One region of the Kocuria salsicia genome, then DNA from elsewhere that is predicted to be linked to it. Evidence: riboswitches for the same ligand, from Rfam matches in the RefSeq annotation. Region 1 holds a riboswitch; each other region holds the start of a gene.
The links. Region 1 has a riboswitch for S-adenosylmethionine ahead of ABD264_RS10505 (bifunctional o-acetylhomoserine/o-acetylserine sulfhydrylase). Riboswitches for the same ligand answer to the same signal wherever they lie in the genome.
Positions count from the first base shown of each region.

Region 1 (7,614 bases):
CCACGCCCCGGCGAAGTAGGCGATGTTCACGAGGAACTGGATCGCGGCGATGGCCATGTAGGCGTTGACGCCGTGCTCACCCACCTTCGGATCCGTGAACTGGTCCACGGTGCTCCAGCCCAGCCACACCGCCACCCCCACGGCCACGGCTGCGCGGGACCACGTGGCGCGGGGGCGGTCCGGGCACCAGGCCCCCACGGAGTAGAAGCCCAGGAACAGCACCACCTGGGAGGCGTACATCTCGATCCCGGCCCACGTGCCGAGCGCGAAGTACACGAAGGACACCGCCACCATCACGGCCACAGGGAAGCGACGCCGCCAGGCGAGCGGGGCGGCCAGCACCACGGCGCCCATGGCAACCCACCCGACGTCCGCCTTCCACGGGACCGACTGCACGAAGTCGGAGAGGTAGACCAGTTCAACGCCGGCCAGTGCCAGCACGCCGGCACCCAGGGCATCCCGCCGACGCCACCCCGGCTGCAGGGCTCGGTGGGGCGGGGAGGTGTCCGTGGCGACGGGGCTCGGGCGCATGGCTTCCCACTACCGACGGAGCGACCCGAACGGCGGGGCGCGCCGTCTCGCGGGTGGACCCGACGACGGCCACCTTCACGATGGGTCCGCCCGACAACGGATCCACCGACGGGGCGGCGGCAGGGAGGGCGCGTGCTCGGCGCGGGGCGCAGCGTGCCCGCACGGTTGCGGCGGGACGCTCCCGGGAACTGCCGACGCGCGCACCGGTCCCGCCGCGCGCACAATGGTGGGGTGACCGATTCCCTCGAGCCACCGCCCCGTGTGCCCCGCGCCGACCTGCGGATGCAGATCCTCCTGGTGCTCGGGGTCTCCCTGGGCGCCTCCGCCGTGTACTCCGTGCTGGACCTCGCGGAGATGGCGCTGCGCTCGTCGATCGCGGAGAGCTCCACGACGCTCAACCAGCCTCTGAGCCCGCTGCCCGTGCTGGATGCCCTGCGCCGGCTCACCGGGATCTGCTTTGCCCTGGTGCCCGTGGCGCTCGCGCTGCACCTGCTCGCGGGCACCACCTCCCGGATCCCGGCCGTGCTGCACTGCATCGGCGTGGACACCCGGCGCCCGGGGCACGACGCCGCGTGGGGCCTCGTGCTGTTCGTCCTGATGGGCGGTGGGACGCTCGCCCTCTACCAGGCCGGTCGCGCGCTTGGGATCACGGCGGAGATCACCACGTCCACGCTGGAGACCACGTGGTGGACCGTCCCCCTGCTGCTGCTCACCGCCCTGCGGCACGCGCTGGTGGAGGAGATCATCGTGGTGGCGTTCCTCGCGGACCGGATGCGGCGGCTGGGGCGTTCGTGGTGGACGGTGGCAGTGGTGTCCTCGATGCTGCGCGCGAGCTACCACCTGTATCAGGGCATCGGTCCGGCACTCGGCAACCTGGTGATGGGGCTCGTGTTCGTGTGGTGCTACCGCCGCGGTGGGCGGCTCGCCCCGCTGCTGCTCTGCCACTTCCTGCTGGACGCCGTGGGGTTCCTGGTGCCCCAGCTCCTGGGCGGCTGAGCGCCACCGCGAGCACCAGCCCGGGGGCGAGGCTGATGGGGTCCGCAATCATGGTGCCCCCCGTGGCTCGCCCCGACGACGAACCGAGTCGCGGGGCCGTGCGAGCGGCGTCGTCGAACCCGGAGGGCTCGGTGCCCCGGATCAGATGGTGACGGGCCCGTCCGGCGTGCCGAAGGTGACCGCCAGAAGACCGGGCGTGCCGTGGGGAGCGGACCACGTGACGTCCACCGAGCGCAGGACGTCCTCCACGGGGCCGCCGAGCCAGTCCGTCACCCGCTCGGGGGAACCGGCGATCTCCATGCCCGTCAGGCTGACGTCCGTGAGGCGCGCCTGCGAGGGGTGCATCTCGTCCGCGGAGTCGAAGTGGATCATGAACGGCAGCTGCGGATCCGCGATCAGGCCCTTGACGCCGATCTGGTGCCAGTCCAGGCGGCGGCCGTCCGGGAAGATCCGGCCGCCTGGCGCGGAGGGTCGGCCCAGCTTCTGCTCGAACGGGGCGAGGTCCGGGACCTCCACGACCCACCCGAGCCAGCCGCCGCCGGCCTCCGAACGTGCACGCACGGCCTGCCCGAACGGCGCCTTGTCCGCGGCGGGGTGCTCCAGCACGGTCACGACCTCCACGTACTGGTGGTCTGTCAGCGGCAGGATCATGTTCCGGGTGCCGAAGCGGGGATGGACCCCGCCCTTCACCGGCTCGATCCCCAACCGGTCCGCGATGCGTTCGGTGGTGGCCTCCAGGCCGTCCGGCTGTGCTGCGAAGGAAACGTGGTCCAGCTTCATGCAGTCATCGTGGCACCCGTCACACGGGCCTCCAAATCCTCGGGTGCAACACTGCGGACACCGGACTTGACGTGGCAGCGGCCGGGTTCCCAAACTGGAGGTCTAGGTCACGAGAGTCAGCGTCAAGCCCCAGCTTGCTGACCGGCAACCCTCCCACCGCGGCGGGGTGCCCTGGGTGAAGACCTGGCCGGGACGTCGTCCGACGCCCACGGCAAGCGCGGGCCACCGGTCGCCCGTTCGTGCGGGCACCGTGCGGACGGTCGCCTGGCCCCTGATCCTTCCGAGAAGGCGAATGGCCATGAGCACAGCACCCACCCCCGACAACCCCCAGGACTGGGCGTTCGAGACACGGCAGATCCACGCGGGGCAGAACCCGGACCCCGTGACGGGTTCACGGGCCCTGCCCATCCACCAGACCTCGTCCTTCGTGTTCCCTGACGCGCACACCGCCGCGGCCCGGTTCGCGCTGCAGGACATGGGCCCCATCTACTCCCGCCTGACCAACCCCACCACCGAGGTGGTGGAGAACCGCCTCGCCTCCCTGGAAGGGGGAGTGGGGGCGCTGATGGTCTCCTCCGGGCAGGCCGCCGCAACCCTGGCCGTGCTCAACCTGGGCGGGGCGGGCACGCACGTGGTGGCCAGCCCGTCCCTCTACGGCGGCTCGTACAACCTGCTGCGCCACACGCTGCCGCGGTTGGGAGTGGAGACCACGTTCGTGGCGGACCCGGACGATCCGCAGCAGTGGCGGGATGCCGTGCGGCCCTCCACCGTGGCGTTCTTCGGAGAGATGATCCCCAATCCCCGCAACGACGTCCTGGACGTGGAGACCGTTGCCGGGATCGCCCACGAGGCCGGGGTGCCGCTGATCGTGGACAATACCGTGGCCACCCCGTACCTGGTGCGGCCCATCGAGTGGGGCGCGGACATCGTGCTGCACTCGGGCACCAAGTTCCTGGGCGGTCATGGCACGGCGATCGGCGGATTCATCGTGGACGCGGGGCGCTTCGACTACGGCGCGGACCCGGAGCGGTTCCCGGGCTTCAGTCAACCGGACCCTACGTACAACGGCCTGGTGTACGCGCGGGATCTGGGGGAGGGCGGAGCCTTCGGCGTCAACCTGTCCTACGTGCTCAAGGCCCGTGTGCAGCTGCTGCGTGACCTGGGCGCGTCCATCTCCCCGTTCAACGCCTTCCTCATCGAGCAGGGGATCGAGACGCTGTCACTGCGCGTGGAACGCCACGTTGACAACGCCCAGCGGGTGGCGGAGTGGCTCGAGGCCCGCCCCGAAGTGCGCTCGGTGTCCTACGCCGGGCTGTCGTCCTCGCCGTGGCACGGGCGGGCTCGCAAGTACGCCCCCCGAGGAGCCGGTTCCGTCCTCGGTTTCGTGCTGGAGGGCGGCAAGGAGGCGGGAATCTCGTTCGTGGACGCGCTGAGCCTGCACTCCAACGTGGCGAACATCGGGGACGTGCGGTCCCTGGTGATACACCCGGCGTCGACGACGCACGCGCAGCTCTCCGAGGACGAGCAGCGCGCGGCGGGCGTGGAGCCCGGCTTCGTGCGGCTCTCGGTGGGCACCGAGGGGATCGAGGACATCCTCGCGGACCTCGAGGCGGGCTTCTCGGCGCTGGCCGCCACGGAGTCGAGCGCGCCCACCCGCACCGGGCCAGGCGCGGACCCCGCCGCTGGCACGGACGGTGGCTCGACGGCGCGTGCGGGCGCGGACGCCGAGCCCGCGGCATGACCGTGAGGCAGACGGACCCGGCGGTGCGCCGGGACGGTGTGGTGCGGGCCGCGGAAATCGGGGAGCTCACCCTGGAGTCCGGGTTCCGGCTGCCTGACGTGCGCCTGGCGTACGAGACGTGGGGCGAGTTGGCCCCGGACGGTTCCAACGCGGTGCTTGTCGAGCACGCGCTCACGGGTGACTCGCACGCGGCGCGCGGCACCACCGTGGGCTATGGGGACACAGCGCCCTTCGACATGGACGGCCGCCGTGCCGCCGCGGACGCCGGTGGCTGGTGGGACGGTCTCATTGGACCGGGCGCGGCCATCGACACCAACCGCTGGTTCGTCGTGTGTGCGAACATCCTGGGCGGCTGCCACGGCAGCACGGGCCCCGCGAGCCTCGCCCCGGACGCCACGCCGTGGGGCTCGCGCTTCCCGCGCATCACCGTGCGGGACACCGTGGCTGCGGAGGCGCGGCTCGCGGACCGGCTCGGGATCCGGCGATGGAGGCTTGTTGTGGGCGGCTCGATGGGCGGTGCCCGCGCGCTGGAGTGGGCCGTGTGCCACCCCGAGCGGGTGGCGGCGTGCGCGGTGATCGCCGCCAACGCCCGCGTGAGTGCGGAGCAGCTCGCGTGGGGTCACGCGCAGGCGCTCGCCATCCGGCAGGACCCTCGGTTCTGCCACGGCAACTACTACGCGGGCCCGCACCCCGTCGAGGGGCTTGGGCTGGCACGCCGGATCGCGCACATCACCTACCGCAGCGCCCACGAGCTCGCCGCCCGCTTCGACCGGGAGGCCCAGCCGCGGGAGGACCCTGCGGGCACGCACCCGGGCACCCGGGGCCGCTACCGGGTGGAGGGCTACCTGGACCACCAGGCGGGGAAGCTTGCCGCGCGCTTCGACGCGAACGCGTACCTCAGCGTCAACGAGACGCTGATGTCCCACGACGTCGCCCGCGGCCGCGGCAGCCTCCGGCAGGCCCTCGCGCGAACCCGGTGCGAGTGGCTCGTGGCCGCGGTGGACTCCGACCGGCTGTTCCTGCCCGAGGAGTCCGCCGAGCTCGCGGCCTCACTGCCCGGTGAGCACGAGGCGCGCACCATCACGTCACCGAGCGGGCACGACGGCTTCCTGCTGGAGACCCCGCAGGTGGGTCGGCTGCTGCGGACGGTGCTGCCGGACTGAGGCCCGGATGACGTGAGATCGGCGCGGGACGGGCGGCGCAGCATCCGTCCCATCCCGCCGTGTGGCCTGGATGCGCAGGGGTGGGGAGGCCTTGCCACGCGGGGTGGTCGGTGTCACACTCTCCCGCATGCGGACCCGAACACTGCTCGACGCCTACGACACGCAGCTGCGAGGTGATGCCGAGATGCTCGACGCACCCGACGTGCTGCGTCTCGGACCCCTGCTCGCCGGGGTGTTCCCGGCGCGGCGGCGGGCCTTCGTCTCCTCCGCGCCCTTCTCGATGGGCGGGGCAGAACTGGACGACCTGATCGCCCACGTGATCACAACATGTGAGGCGGACCCCCGCGTGGACCACATCTCGTGGAAGACCCGGTCGCACGACCCGCTGCCCCACCTGCTGAGCCGACTCCAGCACCACGGTTTCGCTCTCGGGGAGCCCGAGACGGTCATGGTGGGTGAGGCGGATGCAGTCCTCGCCGCCCTCGCCGGGCAGGAGCCCCTCCGGGGGTACGCCGTGGAGCGGGCAGCCAGGGAGGCGCAGCTGCGGGAGGCGGAGCACCTGGCAGGACGGGTTTTCGAGGACTCGCCAGAACGCATCCGGCTCCAGCAGGACGAACTGGTCGAGCGGTGGCGCAGTGCCCCCGAGTCGTTCGAGATGTGGGCGGTACGCGACGGGGACGGCCAGGTGGTCTGTTCCGGGCGCATCGAGTTCCTCGAGCACACTGACTTCGCCGGGCTCTGGGGCGGCGCGTGCCTGGAGGAGCACCGTGGACGCGGGCTGTACCGGGCCCTGGTGGACCGGAGAGCCCGCTCGGCCCGGGACCGGGGGCGGACACTGCTCCACGTCGACTGCAGCGAGTACTCGCGGCCCATCCTGCAGCGGGTGGGACTCGTGCCCGTCACCACGGTGAGATCGGCCACGCGCACGTGCGCCTCACCGTGACGGGGACGAGTCCTCGTCTCCGTGCTGGTGGCCCTCCCACGCGGGCGGCTCGGCGGCGGTCCGTGCAGGACGGCGCCCGCACTTCGGAAAGGGGCGGGCGCCGTCGTCGTGCGGTTGAGCGGAGCGGGGGTGCTCAGGCCCCCTCGGTCTGCTCTGGAATCTGCTCGCCCGCTCCGGGGATCGTTGCCTGGCCGAACGCGGGACGCTTGGCGGTGATGTAGTCGCCGGAGCTGCGGCGGCGGATGCGGCGGCCCACCCACGGCACGAAGTACTTGCGGGCCCACACCATGTCGTCCCGGCGGGCCTCGCGCCACGTGCGCTCGGGGCGCTCCTCGGGGTGGCCCGGGGTGAGGCCGTGGTCCACGCCCAGGCAGTCCAGGGTCTCGCACGCGATGAGCTGGTGGCCCAGCGGGGAGAAGTGCAGCCGGTCCGGCGCCCACATGCGCGGATCGCCCAGCTGGTGCAGACCCCACAGGTCCACCATCACGGCGTCGTGGCGGGCGGCCACGGTGCGCACGTTCTCGTTCCAGATGGCCACGCGCCCGCGGATGCTGCGTAGCACGGGGGTGTTGCCGATGTCCGGACCGTCGAACATGGCCACGGTGGCACCGGTGGCCCTGATCTGCTCGATCACCGCGTCCAAGCGGGAGGCGATGTCGTCGGGATCCGCAGCGGGGCGCAGCATGTCGTTGCCACCCGCGCTGATGGTCACGAGGTCCGGTCGCAGCTCCAGGGCCGGCTCCAGCTGCTCGTCCACAATGGGCTGGAACAACCGGCCGCGGATGGCCAGGTTCGCGTAGGCGAAGTCGTCCGTGTTGCGCGCAAGCTCCTCGGCCACGCGGTCGGCCCAGCCCCGGAACCCGCCCGGGACGGAGTCGTCGGGGTCGCCCACACCCTCCGTGAAGGAGTCGCCGATGGACACCATCCGGTGCCAGGGGTGCGGCGGCTGCGCGGTGCTGTCCGCGGCGGGAACGGGGGGCGTCGTCAGGGGCGGAGTGCTCTCATCCATACCAAAATTACTAACACGTATTGCAGAGCTGTGTCGTCACTGTCCGTCACAGCCGCGTGTGAGGATGGAGCCATGGAACCAGCACCCCACGTCATCTGGAACAACGAGGCCGAGGAGCGCGCCGGGACACCCCTGGTGGTCATGTTCCACGGCTACGGCTCCCACGAGGGCGACCTCATGGCCCTCAGCGCGTCCCTCCCCGGTGGACTCAGCATCGCCTCCGTGCGCGCGCCGCAGCGGGCTGGCGCGGGCTTCCAGTGGTTCCCGCTGTCCTCAGAGCTCGGCTTCACCACGGACGCCGTGGTGGCCGCCGCCGAGCCCGTGGTGCCGTGGCTGCGGGACGAGGCACTGCAGCACACTCACGTGATCCTGCTGGGCTTCTCCCAGGGGATGGCGATCGCCACCACGGTGGCCCGCCACGCCCCGGATCTGGTGGACGCCGTGGTGGGGC
Region 1 is NZ_BAAARF010000012.1:121,706-129,319, reverse strand. Features, by position in the region: gene ABD264_RS10520 (sensor histidine kinase) at 1-531, opposite strand, end outside; gene ABD264_RS10515 (CPBP family intramembrane glutamic endopeptidase) at 763-1,527, shown strand; gene ABD264_RS10510 (VOC family protein) at 1,669-2,307, opposite strand; SAM riboswitch class IV at 2,413-2,531, shown strand; gene ABD264_RS10505 (bifunctional o-acetylhomoserine/o-acetylserine sulfhydrylase) at 2,606-4,048, shown strand; gene metX (homoserine O-acetyltransferase MetX) at 4,045-5,211, shown strand; gene ABD264_RS10495 (GNAT family N-acetyltransferase) at 5,339-6,154, shown strand; gene ABD264_RS10490 (SGNH/GDSL hydrolase family protein) at 6,288-7,163, opposite strand; gene ABD264_RS10485 (alpha/beta hydrolase) at 7,236-7,614, shown strand, end outside.

Region 2 (7,614 bases), on a different contig from region 1:
TCACCTCCGGCAGCGTGGTGCCCTCGCCGGCGGCAGCCTGCGTGCTGGCCTCACCGGTGGTCGTGGCCGCCGGGTCCGCGGTGCTCACCGCACTCGAGCCTGTCGCGGGTGCCTGCGAGCTCTGGGCCGATGCGGCCGTGCTCGCCGTCTGCCGCGTCTGTGCCGTCGTCTCGCCGGCCTCGGCAGTCTGGGAGGGCTGAGCGCTCTGTGCGCACCCCACCAGCAGCGGGGCGGCCACGGCCGCGGCGGTCAGGGTCAGGGTCTTCTTGGACTGCATCTCGATCACCTCTCGATGTGGGAGCCGTCTGTGCTCTGCAACACGCCCCACACTTCACGGGAGCCGTTTGCTAGTGCAACCCCCTGTGATCGAATTGTGATGGACGACGGCCCGCCACCCGGGGGTTCTGGGCGGCGGGCCGTCGGGGGAAACCTGTGCCGACCAGCTGTCATGCGGTCAGCGTCGAGCGGCAACTCTATGAATAGTCATAAAAACCCCTTCCGGACTTCTTGCCCAGCTCGCCGCGCTCCACCATGTCCCGCATGAGCTGTGGGGGCGTGAAGCGGGGTCCAAGCTCCTTCTCCAGGTACTCGGCGATGCCCAGGCGGACGTCCAGTCCCACAATGTCCGTGAGCGCCAGCGGACCCACCGGGTGCTTGTAGCCGAGCACCATGGCGTTGTCGATGTCCTCGGCGGAGGCCACACCCTCCTCGACCATGCGAATGGCCTCCAGGCCCAGGGCCACGCCCAGGCGGGACGAGGCGAACCCGGGGGCGTCCTTGACGGTCACGGGGGTCTTGCCGAGCCCCGCGACCCACTGCAGAGTGAGGTCCCGCAGCTCCTGCCCCGTGCGCTCGCCGATCACGATCTCCACGAGCTTGGAGGCGGGCACCGGGTTGAAGAAGTGCATGCCGCAGAAGCGCTCCGGGCGCTGCAGCTGCGCGGCGAGCCCGTCCACGGACAGCGAGGACGTGTTCGTGGCGAGCCAGGCGCCCTCGGACAGGTTCGCCTCGACCTCCCGGAGGGAGGAGACCTTGAGGTCCCAGATCTCCGGGACGGCCTCCACCACCAGCTCGCAGTTCGCAAAGTCCGCGTGGTCCACGCTGACGGCGAAGTTCTCGGCCCACACGTCCAGGTTGCCGTCGATCTTCCCGCGCTCGAGGGACTTGGCGAGGTCCGACTCCACGCGCTCCTTCGCGGCCTCCGCGGCCTGGGCGTCCACCTCCACCACGGTCACGTGTGCTCCGGAGACCAGGAACGCGTGGGCGATTCCCGCGCCCATGCGGCCGCCGCCCAGCACGCCGACAGTGGAGGGAACGGGTGACGTGGTGCTCTCGGTCATTTCTTGTGCTCCTTCTTGCGGTCCAGGAACGCCTGCATGCGGTCGAACTTTGCTTGGGACTCGAACAGGACGGCCTGCGCGAGCTCGTCCACGTGGGGGTGGGCCTCGCGCGGCATGGCGAAGACCCGCTTGGAGATCCGCACGGCCAGCGGATCCTGCGCGGCGATCCGGTCCGCGAGGGTGTCCGCGGCCGCCAGCAGCTCGGAGGGCTCGTGGATCTCCGTGATCAGCCGGGCCTCCAGGGCCTCCTGCGCGGAGAGGATGCGTCCGGCCATCAGGATGTCCTTGGCCAGGGCCTCACCGGCGAGCTCCTTGAGCCGCCACAGCGCACCGGCCGCGGCGATGATGCCGAGCCCGGTCTCGGGCTGGCCCACCTTCAGACGGGGCGTGCCGATGCGGAAGTCCGCTGCCCACGCGAGCTCCGCGCCGCCGCCCAGGGCGTAGCCGTCCAGGGCCGCGACCACGGGCATGGGCAGCTTGGCGATCCGGTCGAAGAGCTGCGAGTTCACCCCGCGCAGGGCATCCTCGCGGCGCCGCTCGCGCAGCTGGGCGATGTCCGCTCCGGAGGCGAAGATCCCCTTGCCCCTCACCTCGGTGCCGCTGAGCACCATGGTCTTCGGCTCGCGCTCCAGGTGGGCGCACACTGTGTGCAGCTCGTCCACCATGACCTCGTCGATGGCATTGCGCACTTCCGGGCGGTCCAGGGCCACGTGCAGCCGGTCCGGGCGCTCGGTGACCCGCAGGGCCGTGAAGTCAGCTGCCCAGCTGGGCGTCCGCCAGTTCTCGGGGGACGCCGGCGCGGCGGTGCCGTCCGCCCGGGAGTCGCGGGCGGCGTCGTCGTGGGTGGAGTTCGTGTCCGTCACGGCCGGATCACACCCGCTCAACGAGCAGGGCCGCGCCCTGGCCCACGCCGATGCACATGGTGGCCAGACCCCTGGCGGTGCGTTCGCGCTCCATGCGGCCCATGAGTGTGATGACGATGCGCGAGCCGGAGGAGCCGAGCGGGTGGCCCAGCGCGATCGCGCCGCCGTCCCGGTTGACGATCTCCGGGTCCAGGCCCAGGCGGCGGATGGAGCCGAGGGACTGCGTGGCGAAGGCCTCGTTGATCTCCACGGAGCCGAGATCGCCCACGTTCCACCCGCCCCGCTCCAGCACCTTCTGGGACGCCGGCACCGGGCCGAGGCCCATGATTTCCGGGGCGAGACCCACCGAGGCGCCGTCCACCACGCGCGCACGGGCGTTGAGACCGTACTTGGTCACGGCGCGCTCGCTCGCCACGATCACGGCCGAGGCGCCGTCGTTGAGGGAGGAGGAGTTGCCCGCGGTGACCACGGAGCCGCCCGCGACCACCGGGCGCAGCTTCGCGAGCACCTCGGTGGTGGTGCCCTCGCGGGGGCCCTCGTCCGTGTCCACCACAGTGACCGCACCCTTGCGGCCCTTCACCTCCACGGGGATGATCTCCTTCTCGAAGTGCCCGGCGCAGATCGCGGCCAGCGCCTTCTCGTGGGACTGTGCGGCGAAGGCGTCGGCGTCCTCGCGCGTGATGCCGTCCACGCGCGCCACCTCCTCCGCGGTCTCCGGCATGGAGTAGGTCATCTTGCCGTCGCGGGAGAGCGGACCGTCCAGGAAGGCGGGGTTGGTGAAGCGCCAGCCGATCGAGGTGTCGAACGCGTCCCCTGGCTTGGCGAAGGCGGTGGTCGGCTTGGCCATGACCCACGGCGCGCGGGACATGGACTCCACGCCGCCGGCCACCACGATCTCCGCGGCACCGGACTTCACCATCTGGGAGGCGATCGTGATTGCGGACATCCCGGATGCGCAGAGCCGGTTGACCGTGATGCCTGGGACGGAGTCCGGGTAGCCGTTGAGCAGCCACGCCATGCGGGCCACGTTGCGGTTCTCCTCGCCCGCGCCGTTCGCGTTGCCCAGGATCACTTCGTCCACCAGCGCGGGGTCGATCCCGGCCTCCCCCACCACGGAGCGGATGCACAGGGCGGCCATGTCGTCCGGGCGGACCGAGGACAGCGCGCCGCCGTAGCGGCCCACGGGTGTCCGGGCGCCCCCGACGAGGAAGGCTTGCGGCAGAGAGGACATGGCAACTCCTAGTTGGAAAGGATTACTGACCGATCGTTCACTGCTCAGGTTCCCCGATCGTGCGAGCCACGTCAATCGGTGACGCCCGCTCGGGGGAGACGGGAAGGCCCGGCATCCGTGGGGATGCCGGGCCGGTTCTCGGGTGGCGTCCCGCGGCCCTTCGTCGGGGGTCGCGGGACGGTGGACGCAGGGGCGCGTCAGTGCCGGGGGCGGCGTGCGGAGGTGGTCTCCGGCTCGCCGGCGACGGCGGGGACGCTCTCCCCGGGGTGCGCCTGGACGTACTCCTGGTGCACCTCCGCCACGTGCAGGTCCTTGCCCTGGTCCGACTTCTTCACGAAGCACACCGCGATGAACGACACCAGGGACAGCAGCGAGATGTAGACGCCGATGGTCCACGCCTGGCCGGTGCGGGCGAGCAGCAGCTCGGCAATCATGGGCGCGAACGCACCGCCGATGATCGAGCCCAGCGCGTAGCCGATCGAGACGCCCGAGTAGCGCACGCGGGCCGGGAACATCTCCGCGTACATGGCCGACTGCGGTCCGTAGGACGGGCCCAGGCCGATGGTCAGCACGAAGATCGCCAGAGCGAACAGCGGCAGGGACGCCGTGTTGAGCAGCCACCACATGGGGATGGCCCACACAATGATGATGCCGTAGCCGATCATGAACGTGCGCCTGCGTCCCACCTTGTCCGACATCCAGCCGCCCAGCATGGTGAAGATCAGCCAGCCGATGCCGCCCACCAGGGAGGCGACCAGGGTCTCCGGCCGGGACATGTGCAGGACCTTCGTGCCGTAGGAGGCGAAGAACGCGATCACCAGGTAGCCCGCGGCGTTGTTGCCGGCGAAGATCAGCGCGGCGAGCAGGACCTCGCGGGGGTTCTTGCGGAAGAGCTGGCCGAGGGGCGCGGAGGACTCCTTGGCGCGCTGCTGCATCTCCAGGAACACCGGGGACTCGTCCACCGAGCGGCGGATGAGCCAGCCCACGAAGATCAGCACGACGGAGAACAGGAACGGCACGCGCCAACCCCAGGACTCGAACTGCTGGGGCGTCAGCCCCGTGCTCAGGCCGAACATGAACAGGGTGGCCATGAGCATGCCGATCGGCACGCCGATCTGCGGGTACGCGCCGAAGAGTCCGCGCTTGTTCACGGGGGCGTGCTCCACGGACATCAGGGCCGCGCCGCCCCACTCACCGCCGGCGGAGAAGCCCTGCAGGATGCGCAGCAGCACCAGCAGGATCGGAGCGGCAATGCCGATCTTCTCGTAGGTGGGCAGCAAGCCGATCAACGTGGTGGCCGCGCCCATGCCGAACAGGGTCATCACAAGCGTGACCTTGCGGCCGAAGCGGTCGCCGATGTGCCCCGCCACGATCGCGCCCAGTGGGCGGAACAGGAAGCTGATGCCCAGGGAGGCCCACGAGACAACCTGCGCGAGCTGCGCGTTCTCCGCCCCGAGCGGGTTGAAGAAGTGCGCGGCCAGGATGAACGCGGCGGCCTGGGCATAGATGAAGAAGTCGTACCACTCGATGGTGGTGCCCACGAGCGTGCCCGCGAGGACCTTGCGCTCCTCGCGGCTCATGGTGTGGCCCTGCGCGGGCGCTGTGGTGGTTGATGCCATGGTGGATCTCCAGAATCTTCGGACGGACGTCCGTGGTGCCAGAGGCAGGGGCCTGAATGCAATAACCGACCGATTGGTCTTGAAACGGCAGTGTACGCATGCGTGTGAGCCCGGTCACGCATGTCGTGTATAGAATCGTATATGTTACGGCGTCGTCGCGAGGCTTCCCTGGCGGCACGTCACCTCCGCGCACCGGCACGGCCACGCCCGCGACGCCGCGGCAGAACGGGGTCACCACGCACCGCGGGCCCGGCACCCCGTGGAGGTGTCGGGCCCGCGTGACGGCGCGCGCGGCGTCGTCGTCGGTGCTGGAAGAGGCGGAAGGGCTCAGAAGAGGCGCTGCGAGGCGATCCGCGCGCCCTCCACGAGCGACCCGAGCTTCGCGAGCGCGATCTGCGGGTGCAAGCGCCCGCCCAGCCCGCAGTCCGTGGAGGCGATGACGTTCTCGCGGCCCACCACGGAGGCGTACTGCTCGATGCGCTGCGCCACGAGCTCCGGGTGCTCCACGCCGTTGGTCGAGTGGGAGACCATGCCGGGGTAGACCACCTTGCCCTCGGGCAGCGGGTGCTCTTCCCAGACCTTCCACTCGTGGCCGTGACGGGGGCTGGACGCCTCGAAGCTGTAGCCCTGCGCGTTGATGGTGAGCATGAGGTCCACGAGGTACTTCAGCTCCAGGTCCGTGGTGTGGGGCCCGTGCCACGAGCCCCAGCAGAGGTGGAAGCGGATCTGCTCCTGCGGCAGGTCGCGCAGGGCGTAGTTCAGGGCCTCGACGCGCAGCCGGGTGAAGTCCAGGTAGTCCTCCACCGTGGGCTCCGGGTTGATCTGGTCCCAGGACTCGGCGATCGAGGGGTCGTCGATCTGCACGGTCAGTCCGGCGTCCACGATGGCCTTGTACTCCTCGCGCATCACCTCCGCGCACGCGTAGACCAGTTCCTCGTCCGTGGCGTAGTACTCGTTCTTCACGCGTGCGCAGGAGCCGGGGGACAGTGCGGCGACGAAGCCCTGCGTGGCCCCGTTCAGTGCCATCGCGTCCTTCACGCGGCGGATGTCGCCGGCCACCGCCTCCTGACCCGTGTAGGTCAGCGGGCCCGTGATCTTGGGCTGCGAGACCGTGTTGCGGTGCGCCAGCACGCCCGCCGTGGGGTCCTCGTAGGCGTCCCGGAAGCGCTCGCGGTCGCGGCGGTCGGGGAAGCTCGTGAGCACGATGTGCCCCGGGCTGGAGCGGTGCTTCTCCGCGTCGTTCCAGCGGTCCTCGTCCGTGGGGGTCAGCCCGCCCAGGCGGTGGAACGAGTAGTTCCACCAGGCCCCGTAGTCCACCGCGCCGGACGTGGTGTGACCGTACTCGCCGTCGTTGACGATGTCGATGCCGATCTCGCGCTGGGTGCGCACGATCTCCTTGACCCCCTCGTCGAGCGCCTCGCCCAGCTGGGGGAGGTCGATCTCGCCCGCCTGGAAACGGTTGTTGGCCTCCAGCAGCTCGGGCGTGCGGGGCAGCGAGCCCACGTGGGTGGTCTGGAAGCGGTCGGTGTTGTGGGGCATGGGGTGGTGCGTCCTTTCCATCGGTTCTGGCATTAGCACCGGGCGCGCCCCGGTTGCTGCGGCTTCGACGAGCCAGATCTCTCGGCCGCTCTGGATGGTTGCCCCTCCATCCAACAGCACATGGAGGGGGACGGGCGAATCATGGCGTCTATCGTGGGGCGCACGACCCGACGGCGAAGGAGCCAGAGCATGTCCCCAGCACCCCTTGACGGCAAGAAGGCAATCGTGACGGGTGGTGCGAGCGGCATCGGTGCCGCAGCGGTCCGCGCCCTGGCACGCGACGGCGCCCACGTGGTGATCGCGGACATCGACTCCGACGCCGCACAGTGCCTCGCGGACGAGGTGGCCGGTGAGGCGTGGGTCGTGGACCTCACGGACACCGCCGCGCTCGCCGAGCTCACCCTGGACGTGGACGTGCTCGTCAACAACGCCGGGATCCAGAAGGTGGCGCCCATCCAGGACTTCGACCCCGCAGACTTCCACCGGATCCTCATGCTCATGCTCGAGGCCCCGTTCCTGCTGATTCGCGCAGCCCTGCCGCACATGTACGAGCGGGGCTGGGGGCGGGTGGTCAACGTCTCCTCGGTCCACGGACTGCGCGCGTCCGAATTCAAGTCCGCGTACGTGGCCGCGAAGCACGGCCTGGAGGGGCTCTCCAAGACCGTGGCGCTGGAGGGTGCCGCGCACGGTGTCACGAGCAACTGCGTGAACCCCAGCTACGTGCGCACCCCGCTGGTGGACCGCCAGATCGCGGACCAGGCGGCCGCCCATGGCATCGCGGAGGAGGAGGTCGTGGAGAAGATCATGCTCACCGAGGCCGCGGTCAAGCGGCTCGTGGAGCCCGAGGAGGTGGGCGAGCTGATCGCCTTCCTGGCCGGGCCCTCCGCGGGGATGATGACCGGTGCGTCCTACACGATGGACGGCGGCTGGACGGCTTCCTGAGCGGGTGACGACGCCGTCGCCCACGGCCGTCCGGGACGCAGCGCGGGACGGACTACGACGCCGCGCGGCCCGTGCGCAGT
Region 2 is NZ_BAAARF010000010.1:115,077-122,690, reverse strand. Features, by position in the region: gene ABD264_RS09640 (hypothetical protein) at 1-277, opposite strand, end outside; gene ABD264_RS09635 (3-hydroxyacyl-CoA dehydrogenase family protein) at 474-1,340, opposite strand; gene ABD264_RS09630 (enoyl-CoA hydratase/isomerase family protein) at 1,337-2,203, opposite strand; gene ABD264_RS09625 (thiolase family protein) at 2,211-3,434, opposite strand; gene ABD264_RS09620 (MFS transporter) at 3,632-5,053, opposite strand; gene ABD264_RS09615 (cobalamin-independent methionine synthase II family protein) at 5,381-6,592, opposite strand; SAM riboswitch class I at 6,607-6,693, opposite strand; gene ABD264_RS09610 (3-hydroxybutyrate dehydrogenase) at 6,782-7,534, shown strand; gene ABD264_RS09605 (IclR family transcriptional regulator) at 7,587-7,614, opposite strand, start outside.
Region 2: linked by a shared signal. The riboswitch ahead of ABD264_RS09615 (cobalamin-independent methionine synthase II family protein) and the one ahead of ABD264_RS10505 (bifunctional o-acetylhomoserine/o-acetylserine sulfhydrylase) in region 1 are both predicted to bind S-adenosylmethionine.

Region 3 (7,614 bases), on a different contig from region 1:
CTTCGACTTCATCATGAACTCTGCGGGTCTCGTGGCTCTGTTCGTGTACGTGTTCGTGGCGATCACCCAGATGAAGCTGCGCTCGCGGATGAGCCCCGAGGAGCGCGCCAACCTCAAGCTGAAGATATGGCTGCACCCGTGGCTCGGCATCCTGGTGATCGTGGCCGTCGCGGGGATCGTGGTGGTCATGCTGGTCTCGGACGACGCGAGCCGCACCCAGGTGTGGACGAGCCTCGTGGCCGTCGGTGTGCTGGCCGTGTTCTGGCCGCTCGTGCGCCGCAACCTGCGACGCCGCCAGACACCCAGAGCCGCGGCTCCCGCCACGACGCCCACGGCCTGATCCACCACCGTCCACCGACCGTGCGCGAGAGGACCCCATGGAGCACTTCCCCACCCTGACCGAGACCGTGGCGGCGCTGCGCCGCGGTGAGACGACCAGCGAGGCACTCACCTCGGACGCCCTGGACCGCATCGACGCGCTGAACGGGCATCTGGGGGCGTTCGTCCACGTGGCGCGGGATGCGGCACTGGTCAGCGCCCGCGCCGCGGACGAGAGGCTGTCCGCGGGCCAGCGCCCGGCCGACGCAGTCCGAGGCGGGACCGGCCGTGCCTCGGACGCCCCCGGTGGGTTGACCACCCTGCCCGCGCTGCTGGGGGTTCCCACCGCGCTCAAGGACGGGCACGACGTCGCCGGGATGCCCACCTCCTGGGGCAGCCTCGCATCGCGGGACGGGCACGGTGATCTGGCCCGCGCTCAGCGTTCCGACGAGCTCTCCGGGACGCTCGAGGCCGCCGGGGCCGTGATCCTGGGCAAGACGCAGGTGCCAGAGTTCCTGCTCAACAGCTATTCCGAGAACCGCATGTACCCGGCGGCACGCAACCCGTTCGCCCTGGACTGCTCCCCCGGTGGATCGTCCGGGGGTCAGGCCGCGGCGGTCGCGGCGGGGATCCTGCCGGGCGCGATCGGCTCGGACGGCGGCGGCTCCGTGCGCATCCCCGCCGCGGCGTGCGGTCTCATCGGGCTGAAGCCCAACCGCGGTCGGGTCCCCAGCAGCGACGCGCTCTCCAACGCGGGGCAGCTGGGCGTGAACGGGCCGATTGCCCGCACCGCTGAGGACGCCGCCCTGCTCATGGACGTGCTGTGCCGCACCCCCGGCCACGACCGGATCCCGCGGCCCGTGGCGGCAGCACCTGAGAACTCCTTCCGCGACGTCGTCCGCGCCGCCCACCGCGGAGACACGCCCTGGGGCGAGCGGCCCCTGCGGATCGGCGTGACCACGCAGTCCCCGTTCGACGGCACCTACGACGTGCAGGTTTCCCCCGAGGCGCGCACCGCCCTGGAGCGGGGCGTGCGGCAGCTCGAGGATCTCGGGCACACGGTGGAGGCCGTGGACCTCGGATTCGATCCCGCCTACCCCGAGGCTTTTTCCGCCCTGTGGACCACCGCCACGGGCCAGCTGCCCCTGGAGGGCCGGGAGCACCTGCTCACCGGACTCGCGCGCACGTTCCGCGCCCGCGCCCTGCAGCGAGGGGCCGTGGAGCTCGCGGACGCCGTGGCCGTGCTGCGCGGCATCGAGGCGGACGTGATCCGGCGGTTCGCGGACCTGGACATGGTCCTGACGCCCGCGCTGGCCATGCCGCCCCGGCCCGTGGGGTGGTTCCACGAGGGGTACGACATCGCGGACCCCGCTGGGGCGGACCAGGACTACGAGCGCCAGTGCCAGTACACGCCGTGGACGTCCGTGGTGAACGTGGTGGGACTGCCTGCCATCACGTACCCCACCACGTGGGCCGTTCCCGCCACGGGCGACTACCCGGGCCCCGTGCCCATGGGCGTCCAGCTGATCGGCGGACCGTCCTCGGAGGCCCGGCTGCTCGCGCTCGTCGCCCAGCTGGACCCGGCGACGACGCCGCGCGCGCACCTCGTCGCCTGACCCGCCGTCTCGCCGCGCCCCCTCCCCCGGACCGCAGTGCCCGATTCCGCGGGACGGCCACGTGCCGCCGTCGAGTCCCCGTGACCGTGACGAAGGCATCCCACCCGCGCGGCGTCGCCATCCCTGGCAGGATCCGGCACGCACGGAACTGGATGTGCCGCCTGACGGGACGCGGATTCGGGACTAGGTTGGTGACATGACCAACCGTGCGGGCACCGTCGCCCAACCCAGTGACCTCGTGGACATCGACCAGCTCCTGGCCGCGTACTTCGACCGCGTACCGGACGCGGACGATCCTGACCAGCGCGTGGTGTTCGGCACCTCCGGGCACCGCGGGTCCTCACTGAAGACCTCGTTCAACGAGAACCACATTGCGGCGATCACCCAGGCGATCGTGGAGTACCGCACGGCACAGGGCATCACCGGCCCCCTGTTCATGGGCAAGGACACGCACGCGCTGTCCGGACCCGCGCAGGACACCGCGCTGCAGGTGCTCGCGGCCAACGGCGTGCGCACCCTGCTGGACTCCCGGGACGGCTTCACGCCCACCCCGGCGCTGTCCCACGCAATCCTCACGTACAACGCCTCCGAGCCCGAGGACCGCGCGGATGGCATCGTGATCACCCCGTCCCACAACCCGCCCACGGACGGCGGCTTCAAGTACAACCCCCCGCACGGCGGTCCCGCGGACACGGACGCCACCGAGTGGATCGCGAACCGCGCCAACGACCTCATCGCGGCGGGCCTCGATGGCGTGGAGCGGGTGCCCCTGGAGGAGGCCGCCGCCGCGGAGACCACCGGGACCTTCGACTTCCTGGACAGCTACGTGTCCGCGCTGCCGCAGATCATCGACCTCGACGCCATCCGGAAGTCCGGGCTGCACATCGGCGCGGACCCCATGGGTTCCGCCTCGGTCGCGTACTGGGAGGAGATCGGCCGGCGCTTCGGGCTGAACCTCGACGTCGTGAACCCCACCGTGGACCCGCAGTGGGCGTTCATGACCCTGGACTGGGACGAGAAGATCCGCATGGACTGCTCCTCCCCGTTCGCCATGGCATCCCTGATCGGCAACAGGGACCGCTACGACATCGCCACGGGCAACGACGCCGACAGCGACCGCCACGGCATCGTCACCCCGGACGCCGGGCTCATGAACCCCAACCACTACCTCGCCGTGGCCATCGACTACCTCTACCGCAACCGCGAGGGCTGGCGGGAGGACGCCGGGGTGGGCAAGACCCTGGTCTCCTCCTCCATCATCGACCGCGTGGCCGAGTCCCTGGGGCGGCGCCTGGACGAGGTGCCCGTGGGCTTCAAGTGGTTTGTCCCCGGTCTGCTGGACGGCTCCGTCGGCTTCGGCGGCGAGGAGTCCGCCGGTGCGTCCTTCCTGCGGCTGGACGGCTCCGCGTGGACCACGGACAAGGACGGCATCATCATGGCCCTGCTCGCTGCGGAGATCACCGCGCGCACCGGCAAGACGCCTTCTCAGCGCTACCGCGAGCTCACCGAGCAGTTCGGCGACCCCGTCTACCAGCGCATTGACGCCCCGGCGAACCGCGAGCAGAAGGCCGCGCTCAAGAAGCTGTCCCCCGAGCAGGTCACCGCGGACACCCTGGCCGGTGAGCGCATCACCGCCAAGCTCACAGAGGCACCCGGCAACGGCGCGGCGATCGGCGGACTGAAGGTCACCACGGAGAACGCCTGGTTCGCGGCCCGCCCCTCCGGCACGGAGGACGTCTACAAGATCTACGCGGAGTCCTTCAAGGGCGAGGAGCACCTGAAGCAGGTCCAGCAGGAGGCGAAGGCGCTGGTGGACTCGGTGATCGGCTGAGTGCCGCGGTGCGGGCACGTCCCGCGCTGGCAGGCTGTCCAGGGGCCGCTGAGCGGTACGGGGTGCTCCCTCCCGTGCCACTCGGCGGCCCCTCTTTGTCGTCGGACAGCACCGACGCTTGTGCCTGTCTGAGCACTGTGCTGTGATGTCCCCGGATCAAGAAGCCCGACCATCAGCCCTCCGGCTGGTCGGCTGGCAACCGGTTGTTCGCACCCGGTGCCCCCGGAGGAAGATCCGCCGCCCGGCACCCGCCGCGCGGAAGACTGCGAAAGGTCACCATCATGAGCGTCTCCGTTCACACCCCCGAACACCCGTGCATCCACCCGGAGGACGGTTCCGCCTGCCGGAGCTACCACCCGGGGCACAACGCACACTACATCCAGGCCCGCCTGGCTTCCGAGAACCGGGACCGGTGGGTCCGGGTGGAGCTGGACCCCCCGCACGGGAACACGGTGCAGGCCACGTTCCCGGACGGCGAGACCCGCACGTGGTGGTGCCACGACCCCGCCCTGCTGGAACGGTTCCACACGCTGCAGCGCGGGGCTGCGGCCTCGTTCGACCCCGGGACGTCGCTCGCCAGTGTGCAGAGCACGCCGGGTCGGCGCGCCCTGCTGCACCCGGCGGTGGTCCGGGAGCAGTGATCTCCCGGCCGTGAGACGGGGAGGACACTGCTGGCCCGGCTGATTCCGTGCCGGTTCCTCCCCACGGCTGGACGGCCGGTGGTGCGCGCCGCAGGCGCGACCCACCGGCCGTTCCGCTCAGCTCACCCCGACGGTGCGTCCCTCGGATGCGGCCGGGCGTCCGCCGTCCCAGCTGGCAGTCCTCCTGGGGAGGGGCAGTGCGGAGACACGATTCTCTGGCGTGCGGCGGAGGAAACGCCGCCATCGCACGGGAACACGCCGCACGGGTGATGTTGCGGGTCGGTGAGGTTGGCTATCTGAGGAGGATCGACCTCCGCGGCCCCAGGTCGCTCCCTTGCAGCGGGGGCAGACGCTCAAGGATGAGCACCCCGCATGAGGCACGCCCACGCCCAACCGGACCCCTGACAGGCCTCGGCCCGTCCAGCGTGCTGCAGGCCGAGCCCTGGCAGCACTTCCTGACCGGTCTCTCGCGACGCGCTCAGACCCTTGACTGCGCCGGGTGGCACGCCCTCGTCGTCGAGGAGCGCTCCCGTGCCGGGGTGGTCTGGTACACCCCGTACGGGCCCGGCCCTGGCGCACCCCGAGCTTCTGCCCGACGCGGTGCGCGAACTGCGCTCGGCGGCGCGAGAGCACTCGGTGGCGTGGTTGCGGGTGGAGCCACAGGTGCCGTCCCCGGTGGGCACGGCCTTCGCGGCCGCCGTGCAGCGGCAGAACGCCACGACACCCGCGATCGCCGCGGGTCTGCACCGGCTCGAAGCACGGCCGGCCCCGCGGGACATCCAGCCCGCGTACACGCGGTGGGTGGATCTCACTCGCGAGCCGGAGCAGACCCTGGCCGCCATGACACGCACCAGCCGCAATCTGTGGCGGCGGCACGGGGACAAGGTCATCGCCCTGGCCTCGGACTCCCGTCCGGACGCCGCCGAGGCGGTGATCGAGCTGCAGCACCGCACCATCGGGCGCAAGGGGTTCACGGCCCAGAGCGCGGACTACCTCCGCACCGCCGCCCGCCGCGCCCGGGACGAGGCGGGCTCGGCGCGCACGCGCGCCCGGGAGGCAGCGGGCCGCATCCGTGCCGGGCTGACCGGCGGGACGCAGGCGGGTGGGAAGTAGCCACCCGGAGGGGTCAGGGGGTCATCCCACCGGGTTCTCGGGGTCCCATGCCCGCGAGTAGAAGTCCGCGGAGCGCGAGTCCAGCAGCTGCTGGTACTCCTCCGGGTCCATCGCCTGCGCCGAGCCCTGGGGAGGCTCCTGCCGCCGGACGGACGTGCCGAGGCCCGCGGCGCCGTCGTGCACCGAGAGTCCCGCCGCCTCCAGAAGAGTGGGGTACATGCTGAGCTGGTCCGCCCCGGCCCGCAGGGGCTGCCCGGCGGTCTCGCCCGGGATCCACACGCGGTTGAACACGGTGCGGTTGGGGTGGTGGTCCAGCTGATCGTGGAAGGCGTCCCCCGCGCTCATGTGCTTGAGGTGGTCGCCCATGATCACCACGGAGGTGTCCTCCAGGTAGCCCTGGGTCTTCATGTGCTCCACGAACCCGGCCACCTGGGTCATGGAGCACGCGAACACGGAGGTCACCTGGTTCTGGGTGTCCACGTCGCACGAATTGTAGACGTGGACGGGTTCGTGGGTGTCCAGGGTCAGCATGGACAGGTTGAACGGCTGGCCCGTGCGCTCGGACTCGGCGTGCAGGCGGTCCACCTCGTCCTTGGCGTGGGCCATGAGCCGCTCGTCACTCAGGCCCCAGTCGCTGCGGAAGTTCTCCGCGGACTCGCCCGCCGCACGCCAGTCCTCCAGACCCTTGTCCTCGGTGTAGCCGTGGCTTCGCAGGAACGTGTCCTTGCCCGCGAAGGAGGAGTTGGCCCCGCCCAGGAACGTGTTCGTGTACCCGTGGTTCTGCAGCACGTCCCCCAGGCAGGTCACGCCACCCAGATACTGTTCCTGCCCGGCGCCGATGTCGGCGGAGCCTGCGTCACCCGACTCCTTGAGCGGGATCCCGCACTGCGTGGAGACGATCCCGGCCATGGTCCAGCCACCGCCCTCGTACTGCTGGAAGTCCTCGGCGCTGCGCCACCCGTCCTCGGGCCGGGTGACCTCCTCGAGCGGAGCGAAGGCGTTCTTCTCGAACAGCTGGTCGTCCGCGAGCGTGGCCTCCCCGGACTCCAGGTAGATGACCACCAGGTTGCGCTTGTCCGCGTCACTCGTGATGGTGGGCTGGACGTACGTGGAGCCGATGTCGTGAGGGGACTTCACGGCCTTGACGTACTGGGGCAGGTCCACCGCGGACGCGAAGCTCGTGCTCCCGGCCACGAACACCGCCGCCACGGTCACGGCGGAGGCCGAGCGCACGACGCCGCGGGACGACCGGGTGCCCTGCGCGCGTCGTGCTCTGCGGACCCACGCCCGACGCGCGAAGGCGATGCCCACGGTGACCAGGAGGGGAAGTACCCCGATGACCAGCACGGAGATCCACACCACGGACCCGCCGCCACCGTCTGCCTGCACGGACATCAGGTTCATGCGCATCTGCCCCACCGAGATCTGGCCCCAGTAGTGCCGGATGATCCCGCCCGCCGCGAGCAGGGTCAGTCCCAGCCAGATCAGGCCGTAGCAGAGCCCGCGACCCGTCCAGCGGCCCACTCGCCTGCCCACGCGCAGAAAACCCTCGGACATGTCTGGACCTCGTGTTCCTGGATCATCCGGTGCCAGCCCGCACCGCCGCGGCCCGGGCATGGTGTGCCGTCGCGTTCGAGTTCGTGTTTTTTCAAGGGTAGGACATGTTCCGGTCACCTGCTGTTCACCTTGTGGGCCCGCGGCGGCGCCGGACACGGCAGAGAACCCTGCTGCCCGGGGAGGCATCGACCGGTCCAGCGCGAGGCTGATGCTGTCCGCAGCCGGCCCGGCGAGCGGCCGTCCCGTTCAGCCCGCGTGGGTGAGGGCCTGCACCCAGACGGCCTCCGCCATGAGGATGCCGAGTTCCAGGGCGTCACCCCAGGTCACGTCCGCGCCCTGGGTACCGGGAGAGGTCTGCGTCTGCCGATCGGCTGGCGAGCCGTCCCCGAGAAGGCCACCTTCCGGCGTCGTGCCCCCACCGGCCACCCGCACCTGCACCGTGGCGCTGCGGGCCGGGCCCGGGAGCACCCGCAGCACCGCGCCCGGCTGGATCCCCGCCTCGGCGAGCACCCGCAGGGTCTCGGGGCTCTCGTCCGAG
Region 3 is NZ_BAAARF010000005.1:39,058-46,671, reverse strand. Features, by position in the region: gene ABD264_RS05655 (amino acid permease) at 1-340, shown strand, start outside; gene ABD264_RS05650 (amidase) at 378-1,934, shown strand; gene pgm (phosphoglucomutase (alpha-D-glucose-1,6-bisphosphate-dependent)) at 2,131-3,765, shown strand; SAM riboswitch class IV at 3,920-4,035, shown strand; gene ABD264_RS05640 (hypothetical protein) at 4,047-4,406, shown strand; gene ABD264_RS05635 (hypothetical protein) at 4,938-5,519, shown strand; gene ABD264_RS05630 (LTA synthase family protein) at 5,541-7,076, opposite strand; gene ABD264_RS05625 (metal-dependent transcriptional regulator) at 7,323-7,614, opposite strand, start outside.
Region 3: linked by a shared signal. The riboswitch ahead of ABD264_RS05640 (hypothetical protein) and the one ahead of ABD264_RS10505 (bifunctional o-acetylhomoserine/o-acetylserine sulfhydrylase) in region 1 are both predicted to bind S-adenosylmethionine.

Region 4 (7,614 bases), on a different contig from region 1:
GCGGCCGGACTCGTCCAGCCGCGCAAGCTCCTCCTCGACCATGTCCATCATGGGCACCACGTGCTCCCGCACCTGCTCGCGGGAGCCGGACACGGCCCGCACGGTCATGCGGCGACGGTCCTCTCCGTGCGGTTCACGCACCACGTGCCCGGCCCGGGCGAGCCGGTCCACCACGGCCGTGGCGGAGGCGGTGGTGATGTGCAGGGCGTGGGCCAGGTCGGTGGGCCCCATCGGACTCCGCATGAGCAGGGCCATGGCGGAGTAGTCGGTCTCCTTCAGGCCCATGAGACGGCGGATCTGGTACCCGATCTCCTCGTTCAGCCGCACCAGCCGACGCAGCGCCCGCGACTGCGGGCTCACGCTCGCACTCCACGCTCCGGTCTCCGTCACCCGGTGACTCCCGCCTCGTAATTACTAGAAATTCTAGTAACCATCATGCTGGACAGCGGCGGGACCTGTCCAACCCCGGGCAGGGTCACCCGAGCTGGCGCAGGGCCCGCACCACCCCACCCCCGTATCCGCCGCCGAACCGGATGGCGTGCACGAGCAGCGGGGGCAGCTGGTACCACGGCACCCGCTGCTGCCAGCCGTCCGCCAGGGGGTAGGCGTCGTCGTACGCGGTGAAGCACTCCCTGCCGAAACCGCCGAAGAGCTGCATCATCGCGAGGTCGTACTCGCGGCCCCCGTAGAACGAGGACGGGTCGATCAGCCAGTTCGCGCCGGAGGCGTCCACCACCCGGTTGCCGGCCCACAGGTCCCCGTGCAGCAGGCTCGGCGGCTCCGCGGGACCGGCCAGCTCCTCCGCCCGGGGCGCGAGCTCCGCCAGCAGGCCCGACGCCGCGGGGTCCAGGTTCCCGGCGTCCACCGCCGCGCGCACCAGCGGCTCGATCCGGCGCACCAGCAGGAACTCGGCCCAGTCGTCGGTGGGCGTCAGATCCGTGGGCGAGGAGCCGATGCGCTCGGGCAGGTCCGGGGCCAGCCACCCCACGTGCGGTGCGTGCGCGCGGTGGATCGCGGCGAGGCCGACCCCGAAGCCGCGCTCGGTGGCCTCGGTCCGGGCGCCCGCGCCCTCGTCGATCCACTCCAGCGCGAGCGCACCGTCCGAGACGTGCAGCACGCGCGGCACACGGATCTCTTCCGGCGCCACGGCGCGCAGGGCCTCCAGGCCCCTCGCCTCGAGGGGGAGCACTCCCGCCGGGGCGTTCGGCATCGTCTTCACGAACACGGGCCCGCCCGGCGTCTCCACGCGGAAGGCGTTCGCGCTGTCACCGCCGCTGAGCGGCTGGGCGGTCTCCGCCCGCAGCTCCGTCACGAGGTCCGGGGGCAGCTGGTCGATGTGAGTCATGGTTTCTGTCTAGCACTGCGCGCGGGGCTGCGTCACCGCGCGGGGCAGGACGGTCGGGCAGGACCCGGCGACCTCAGCCCGCGACGAGGGCTTCATGGTGAACGACTCCGGCACCGGGAGCAGCCGGGCCCGGAAGAGATCGCTCTGCAGGAATTCCTGGGTCTCGTCCGCCATGTCCACCTGGTCGTTGGTTCCGCCCTCCTGGGTGCCCTCGAACGAGACCACGGTGCCGTCCCCGCGGCTCACGTAGCCGAAGAGCCGGTCCGCGCCGGTCGCGGACGTCACCGCGTACACGTTCGCCATGTTCACGCCCACCGACTGGCCGGGGAACGGCCCCACGCCGACGGCCCGCGGATGGCCCTGGGCGCCCAGCGCGTCCGGGAGGGTTCCCACCGTGGCCGGATTCTGGGGCGTCACGGGGCTCGCGATCTGGCCGTCCGGACGGATCGAGAGCGTGAACATCCGGACTCCGCTCTCGTCGTTGACGCCCCACGCGGGAATCTCGGCGGTCGAGGTGCTCAGCGCGGCCACGCTCCAGTCGCCCGGGTAGTCGAACGAGATGGTGCCGTCCGGGGTCGTGAATGTCTGGGTGAGAGCCACCGTCGTGCCCACGAACGTCCCCTCGCTCGCGGCAGCGGACGGGCTCGCGGTACCCTCACCGACGGGCCCACCGCGCGACCCGCGCCCTCTCGGCTCCGTCTCAGCCCAGCTGCGCCCGAACCCCGGCGAGGTAGATGTCCACCCCGGCGAGGAACTGTTCGCGGTCGTCATGCTGCGCGAAGCCGCGGGCAATCGTGTGCAGGAACGGGAACTCGTGGGCGTCCAGGGCGAGCCAGGCGTCCGCGAACTCCTGCAGGTGCTCCTCCTGGCTCACCCCCTCCTCCAGGAACGCGGCCGGCATCTCGCGGATCTCGGCGCCGCTGCCCACCACGAAGGACAGCAGCCCGCTGGCGGCGTTGAAGCACTGCGCGCTCGTGAGCTGCATCCGCATGAACTGCTGGCCCATCGCCTCGAAGATGCGCAGGGAGTTGGGCTGCATGGTGGTGTCGCGCAGCAGGTACGCCCCGGCCCACTCGTGCGCCTGCAGGGTCTCGAACAGGGTGGCAGAGAGTGTTCGCAGCACCTCGAACGGGTCCTCCCGCACGTCGACGCCACTCAGGACGTCCGCGAGAATCGCGTTGGTCGCGCGGTCGAGCAGCTCATCGCGCCCGGTCACGTAGTGGTAGATCGCCCCCACACCCGTCTCCATGCGGGCCGCGAGCGCCCGGAAGGTCAGGGCGTCCTGGCCCGCCTCGTCGAGCAGCGCCACGGAGGCATCGACCACGGCGGGCAGGGAGAGGGCTGGCCGGCTCCCCCTGGGGCGGCCGCGGGTGCGCTTGGACTCGGGTGCTGGACTCATGGATTGCACTTTACCGAACCCCGTTCTAATATCGCAGCAGGTTGAAATTGGAACCATGTTCGAGAAAGGCTCACGACATGTCCCACACCACCTTCGAGCCGGTGACCTCCCCCTCGCGGGAGAGCGCTCCGGCCACGATCGTCGGCAAGACGATCAGCCAGGCCTGGCTGCCGTTCGCAGCCCTGTGCCTCTGCTTCTTCGTCGAGATGGTGGACAACACCGTCCTGACCATCGCCCTGCCCACCATGGGCCGGGACCTGCACGCCTCCACCACCCAGCTGCAGTGGGTCACCGGCGCGTACTCGCTGATGTTCGGCTCCCTGCTGCTCACCTCCGGCTCCCTCGCGGACCGCTTCGGCCGGCGCCGCGTGCTCACCGTGGGCCTCGCCTGTTTCGGCCTGGTCTCCGCCCTGGTCTGGCTGGTCCAGGACGCGGGCCAGCTGATCGCGCTGCGCGCCGTCATGGGCATGTTCGCCGCGTGCATGGCACCGGTGACCATGTCCCTGGTCTTCCGCCTGTTCGACGACGAGAAGGTGCGGATGCGCGCCATCTCGATCATGGTCATCATCGGCATGAGCGCGATGGCACTGGGCCCGGTCGTGGCCGGCGGCGCCCTGGAGTCCGTGAGCTGGCACTGGCTGCTGTTCGTCAACACCCCGATTGCCGCCTTCGCGATCCTCGGGCTGCTGTACGGGGTGCCCAAGGACACCGCCGAGGACCTGCACACCACGCCCCTGGACCTCCCCGCCGCACTGGCCACCATGGCCGCCATGGGCCTCGGCTGCTACGCACTGACCAGCGGCGTCGACAACGGGTGGACGTCTCCCGTCACCCTCGCCTGCTTCGTGGGAGCGGCCCTCGCCGTCGTCGTGTTCATCGCCCGGGAGCGCGGCGCCGCGCACCCCATGATCGACCTCGCCGTCCTCACGCGCCCCACCGTGCGCGGCGCCGCACTGGCCCAGCTCGGCAGCTCCGTGGCCATGATGGCGGCGATGTTCATGCTGATCCTGCACTTCCAGTACGCCCTGGGCTGGTCCCCCATGAAGGCCGGTCTCGGCAACCTGCCGTTCGTGGTCATGATGATCATCTCGAGCCCCGTCTCCGAGAAGCTGATCGCGAGGTTCGGTCACCGCGTCACCTGCATGATCGCCACCGCGAGCGTGGTCCTCGGCACCCTGGTGCTGGCCTTCGAGGTGGAACACGGCTACTGGGTGCTCGCCGCCGGCATGGGCCTGATGGCCATGGGCCTGCGCATCATCATGACCGTGTGCGCCGTGGCGCTGATCGAGGCCATGCCCGAGGACCAGACCTCCATGGGCACCGCGCTCAACGACGTCAGCCAGGAGCTCGGCAACTCGCTCGGCACCGCCGTGGTGGGCACCATCCTCGCCGCGCTCGTGGCCAGGACCCTGCCGGACGGTCTGTGGTCCGCGGACTTCCTGGAGTCCTTCTTCCACGGCGAGCGCGTCATCTACCTGGTGGTCGCCGTGCTGGTGGCCGTGATCAGCGGCTACGGCTCTGCACCACGCTCACCAATTCCCACGCCGCGGACGAGCACTGAGCCCCGCCCCGCTGCGCCCGGCGTGCGACCTCCCGTTGCACGCCGGGCGCACGCCCGTCCGCCCCTTGACGGCCACGGTGTGAGCCGTGCTACGCTCTCGAACAACAAAGGATCAAGAGTCCCGGTATAAAGCTCTGGCTAGCCGGGCGGCAACCCTCCTGCTGTAGTGGGGTGCCCCAGATGACGATCCGGCCGTTGCGCAACCGCGTGATGGCAAGTACGGCGCTCGGAACTGGACCTCCGGCGTCAACGTCGGAGGTTTTTTCACATGTCCGCACCGTCGCTCGCATCGCAGCAGACCCCGGCCCGGCAGCAGGCCCCGGTGGCTGACCCGCCCACGGGCACGTCCTGGCTCGTGCGCCGTCCCCGGCGTTCCACGCTCGTGTCCTTCGAGGTGTTCCCGCCCCGCCCGGACGCGGACCCGGACACCGTGTGGTCCCACATCGACGCCATGGCCCAGGCCGGTCCGGACTTCTTCTCGGTCACGCACGGGCACTCCGCTGGCACGGGTGTCTCCCGGGAGGCACTGCGCCACCTGCGCCGCACCACGAGCACCCCCGTGATGGCCCACTTCACGTGCGGCGGCACGGACCGCGCGGGCCTGGAACGCTCCGTGGAGCAGCTGCTCGACGACGGTGTTCGCGACCTCCTCGCGCTGCGCGGGGACCCGCCGCTGGGCAGCGGGCAGTGGGAGACTCCCCGTGGCGGGCTCGGCCGCGCCTCGGAACTGGTCTCGCTCATCCGTGACGTCGAGCGGCGCCGCTTCGGAGACGGCTACCGCCCCGGGACCCGGCCGCTGTCGGTGTCCGTGGCATGCTACCCCTCCCCCGCCCGTGGCCGGGACTTCGAGGCGGACCTGGCGTCCCTGTGGGAGAAGCAGGAGGCCGGCGCGGACTACGCGATCACCCAGGTGCTCTACGAGCCCGAGGACTACGCCCGCTTCCTGGAGCGCGCCCGCTCGGAGGGCATTCACATCCCGGTGGTCGCCGGGCTGATGCCGCTGAGCAACCCGCAGCGGTTGCGCCGGATGACAGAGATCACCGGCGTGGCCGTGCCGAAGCGGCTCACCGACTTCCTGGCGGCGGGCACCCCGGACGAGCTGCGCCGCCGCGGGATCGCCGCCACGCTCTCACTGATCGACGACCTGCTGGACCTCGGCTGCGCGGGCTTCCACCTCTACACGTTCAACCGCCCGGACGCCGCTCTGACCATCCTGGAGCACCTGCGCGTGCGGGACGCCGCCCGCGAGTACCGGGGCCGCAGCCCGGCCTCCTGAGCCGACGCCGCGGCGTCGCCGTCATCCTCCCGCCGCACCTCTCCCACTCCCTCAGGCCCCGCTCCGCGAGCGCACCCGCCCGCGGTCGCGGTATCGCACACCCTTTTCCCGCCCGCACCGGGCAGCTCAGCCCCGCACGTCACACAGCAGGTCGGCAACCCGGCCCCGTCAGCACCACAGACGATCACCACCGACCGAAGCATCCACGCCACCAGGCATCGCATCCACCAGAGATTCACGAAGGAGTTCCCATGACCGCTCGACCCACCACCCCGTTCCCCACCGCCACCGTTCTCGGCTATCCCCGCATCGGCCCGGACCGCGAGCTGAAGAAGGCGCTCGAGGCGTACTGGGGCGATCCGGTCCAGCACCCTGCCCAGACAGTGCTGGACACGCTCGCCGCACTGCGGGAACGCACCACCTCCCGGCTCACGGGGCTCGGCCTGAGCGCCCCGGCCGCGGTGCCCTCCGAGGGCTTCGCCGTGGACCACGTGCTCGACACCGCCCTGGCTCTGGGTGCGGTCCCCGCCCGCTTCGCGGCGGACGGCTACCGTCCCGCCGCCCCGGACACCCCGCGCGGCATCGAACTGGTGACGGCACTGTCCCGCGGGACGGACCACCTCGAACCGCTCGAACTGACCAAGTGGTTCGACACCAACTACCACTACTACGTGCCGGAGATCGGCCCGGACACCCCCCTGAGTGCGCACCCCGAGAGTCTGGTGCAGCGTTTCGCCGCCACACTCGCGGCCACGGGCACGGTCACCCGCCCCGTCCTGGTGGGGCCGCTGAGCCTGCTGCTGCTCTCTCGTCCCGAGACCACGGACGACTCCGGCGTCCGCCCCCTGGACCGGCTCGAGGACGTCGTGGCCCTCTACACCACCCTGCTCTCCGCTCTCGCGGACGCCGGAATCCCGTGGGTGCAGCTGGACGAGCCCGCCCTCGCCGCGGACGGGTGGCAGCTGCCGCGCGCCGAGCTCGTGGCCGCTCTGGAGACCGTCTACGCGCGGCTGAGCTACCCCGCCCACCGGCCGCAGATCCTCGTGACCGTCGGCTACGGGGACGCCGGCGAGGACGCGCAGCTCGCCCTGGCCCGTACGGACGTGGACGCCCTGGCCGTGGACCTGGACCGCGGCGACGTCCCCGGCGAGGCCGCCCTGCGGGCGTGGGGCGAGCGCCCGGTCGTGGCCGGCGTGGTCGGCGGCCGCACCGTGTGGCGCACGGACCTCGCACGGGCCGTCCAGAAGCTGGACCTGCTGCGCTCCCGTGCCCACGGACCGGTGGCCGTGGGCACGGCGACGCCGCTGCTGCACGTGCCGCACGACGCCGCCCGCGAGACCGGGCTGGACCCGGCCGTGCGCGCCTGGGTGGCGTTCGCGGACCAGAAGGTCGGCGAGGTCGTGGAACTGGCGCGCGGCGTGGAGCAGGGATGGGAGACGGTGGCCGAGACGCTGCGCCACGACGCCGCCGTGCGCGAGGCCCGCGCGAACCACCCCGCCACGCACCGAGCAGAGGTCCGCGAGCGCACCGCCGCCGTGCGGGACACTGACCGCCGCCGGGACACCGCCGAGGCCCGCCGCGCCGCGCAGCACGAGCGGTTGCAGCTGCCCGTACTGCCCACCACGACCATCGGCTCCTTCCCCCAGACCGCGGAGGTCCGCACGGCCCGCGCCGAGCACCGCGCCGGGCGCATCACGGACGCGCAGTACACCGCGCGGATCCGGGAGGAGATCGCCCACACGGTGCGCGCGCAGGAGGAACTGGGCCTGGACGTGCTCGTGCACGGGGAGGCGGAGCGCAACGACATGGTGCAGTACTTCGCGGAGGCCCTGGACGGCTTCGCAACCACCCGCCACGGCTGGGTGCAGTCCTACGGCTCACGGTGCACGCGCCCCTCGATCCTGTTCGGTGACGTCTCCCGACCCGCGCCCATCACGGTGGACTGGACCTCCTACGCGGCGTCCCTGTCCGAGCGGCCCGTCAAGGGAATGCTCACGGGCCCGGTGACGATCCTCGCGTGGTCCTTCGTGCGC
Region 4 is NZ_BAAARF010000024.1:3,644-11,257, reverse strand. Features, by position in the region: gene ABD264_RS11600 (MarR family winged helix-turn-helix transcriptional regulator) at 1-360, opposite strand, end outside; gene ABD264_RS11595 (fructosamine kinase family protein) at 476-1,345, opposite strand; gene ABD264_RS11590 (hypothetical protein) at 1,355-1,957, opposite strand; gene ABD264_RS11585 (TetR/AcrR family transcriptional regulator) at 2,046-2,744, opposite strand; gene ABD264_RS11580 (MFS transporter) at 2,822-4,435, shown strand; SAM riboswitch class IV at 4,416-4,531, shown strand; gene ABD264_RS11575 (methylenetetrahydrofolate reductase) at 4,574-5,581, shown strand; gene metE (5-methyltetrahydropteroyltriglutamate--homocysteine S-methyltransferase) at 5,833-7,614, shown strand, end outside.
Region 4: linked by a shared signal. The riboswitch ahead of ABD264_RS11575 (methylenetetrahydrofolate reductase) and the one ahead of ABD264_RS10505 (bifunctional o-acetylhomoserine/o-acetylserine sulfhydrylase) in region 1 are both predicted to bind S-adenosylmethionine.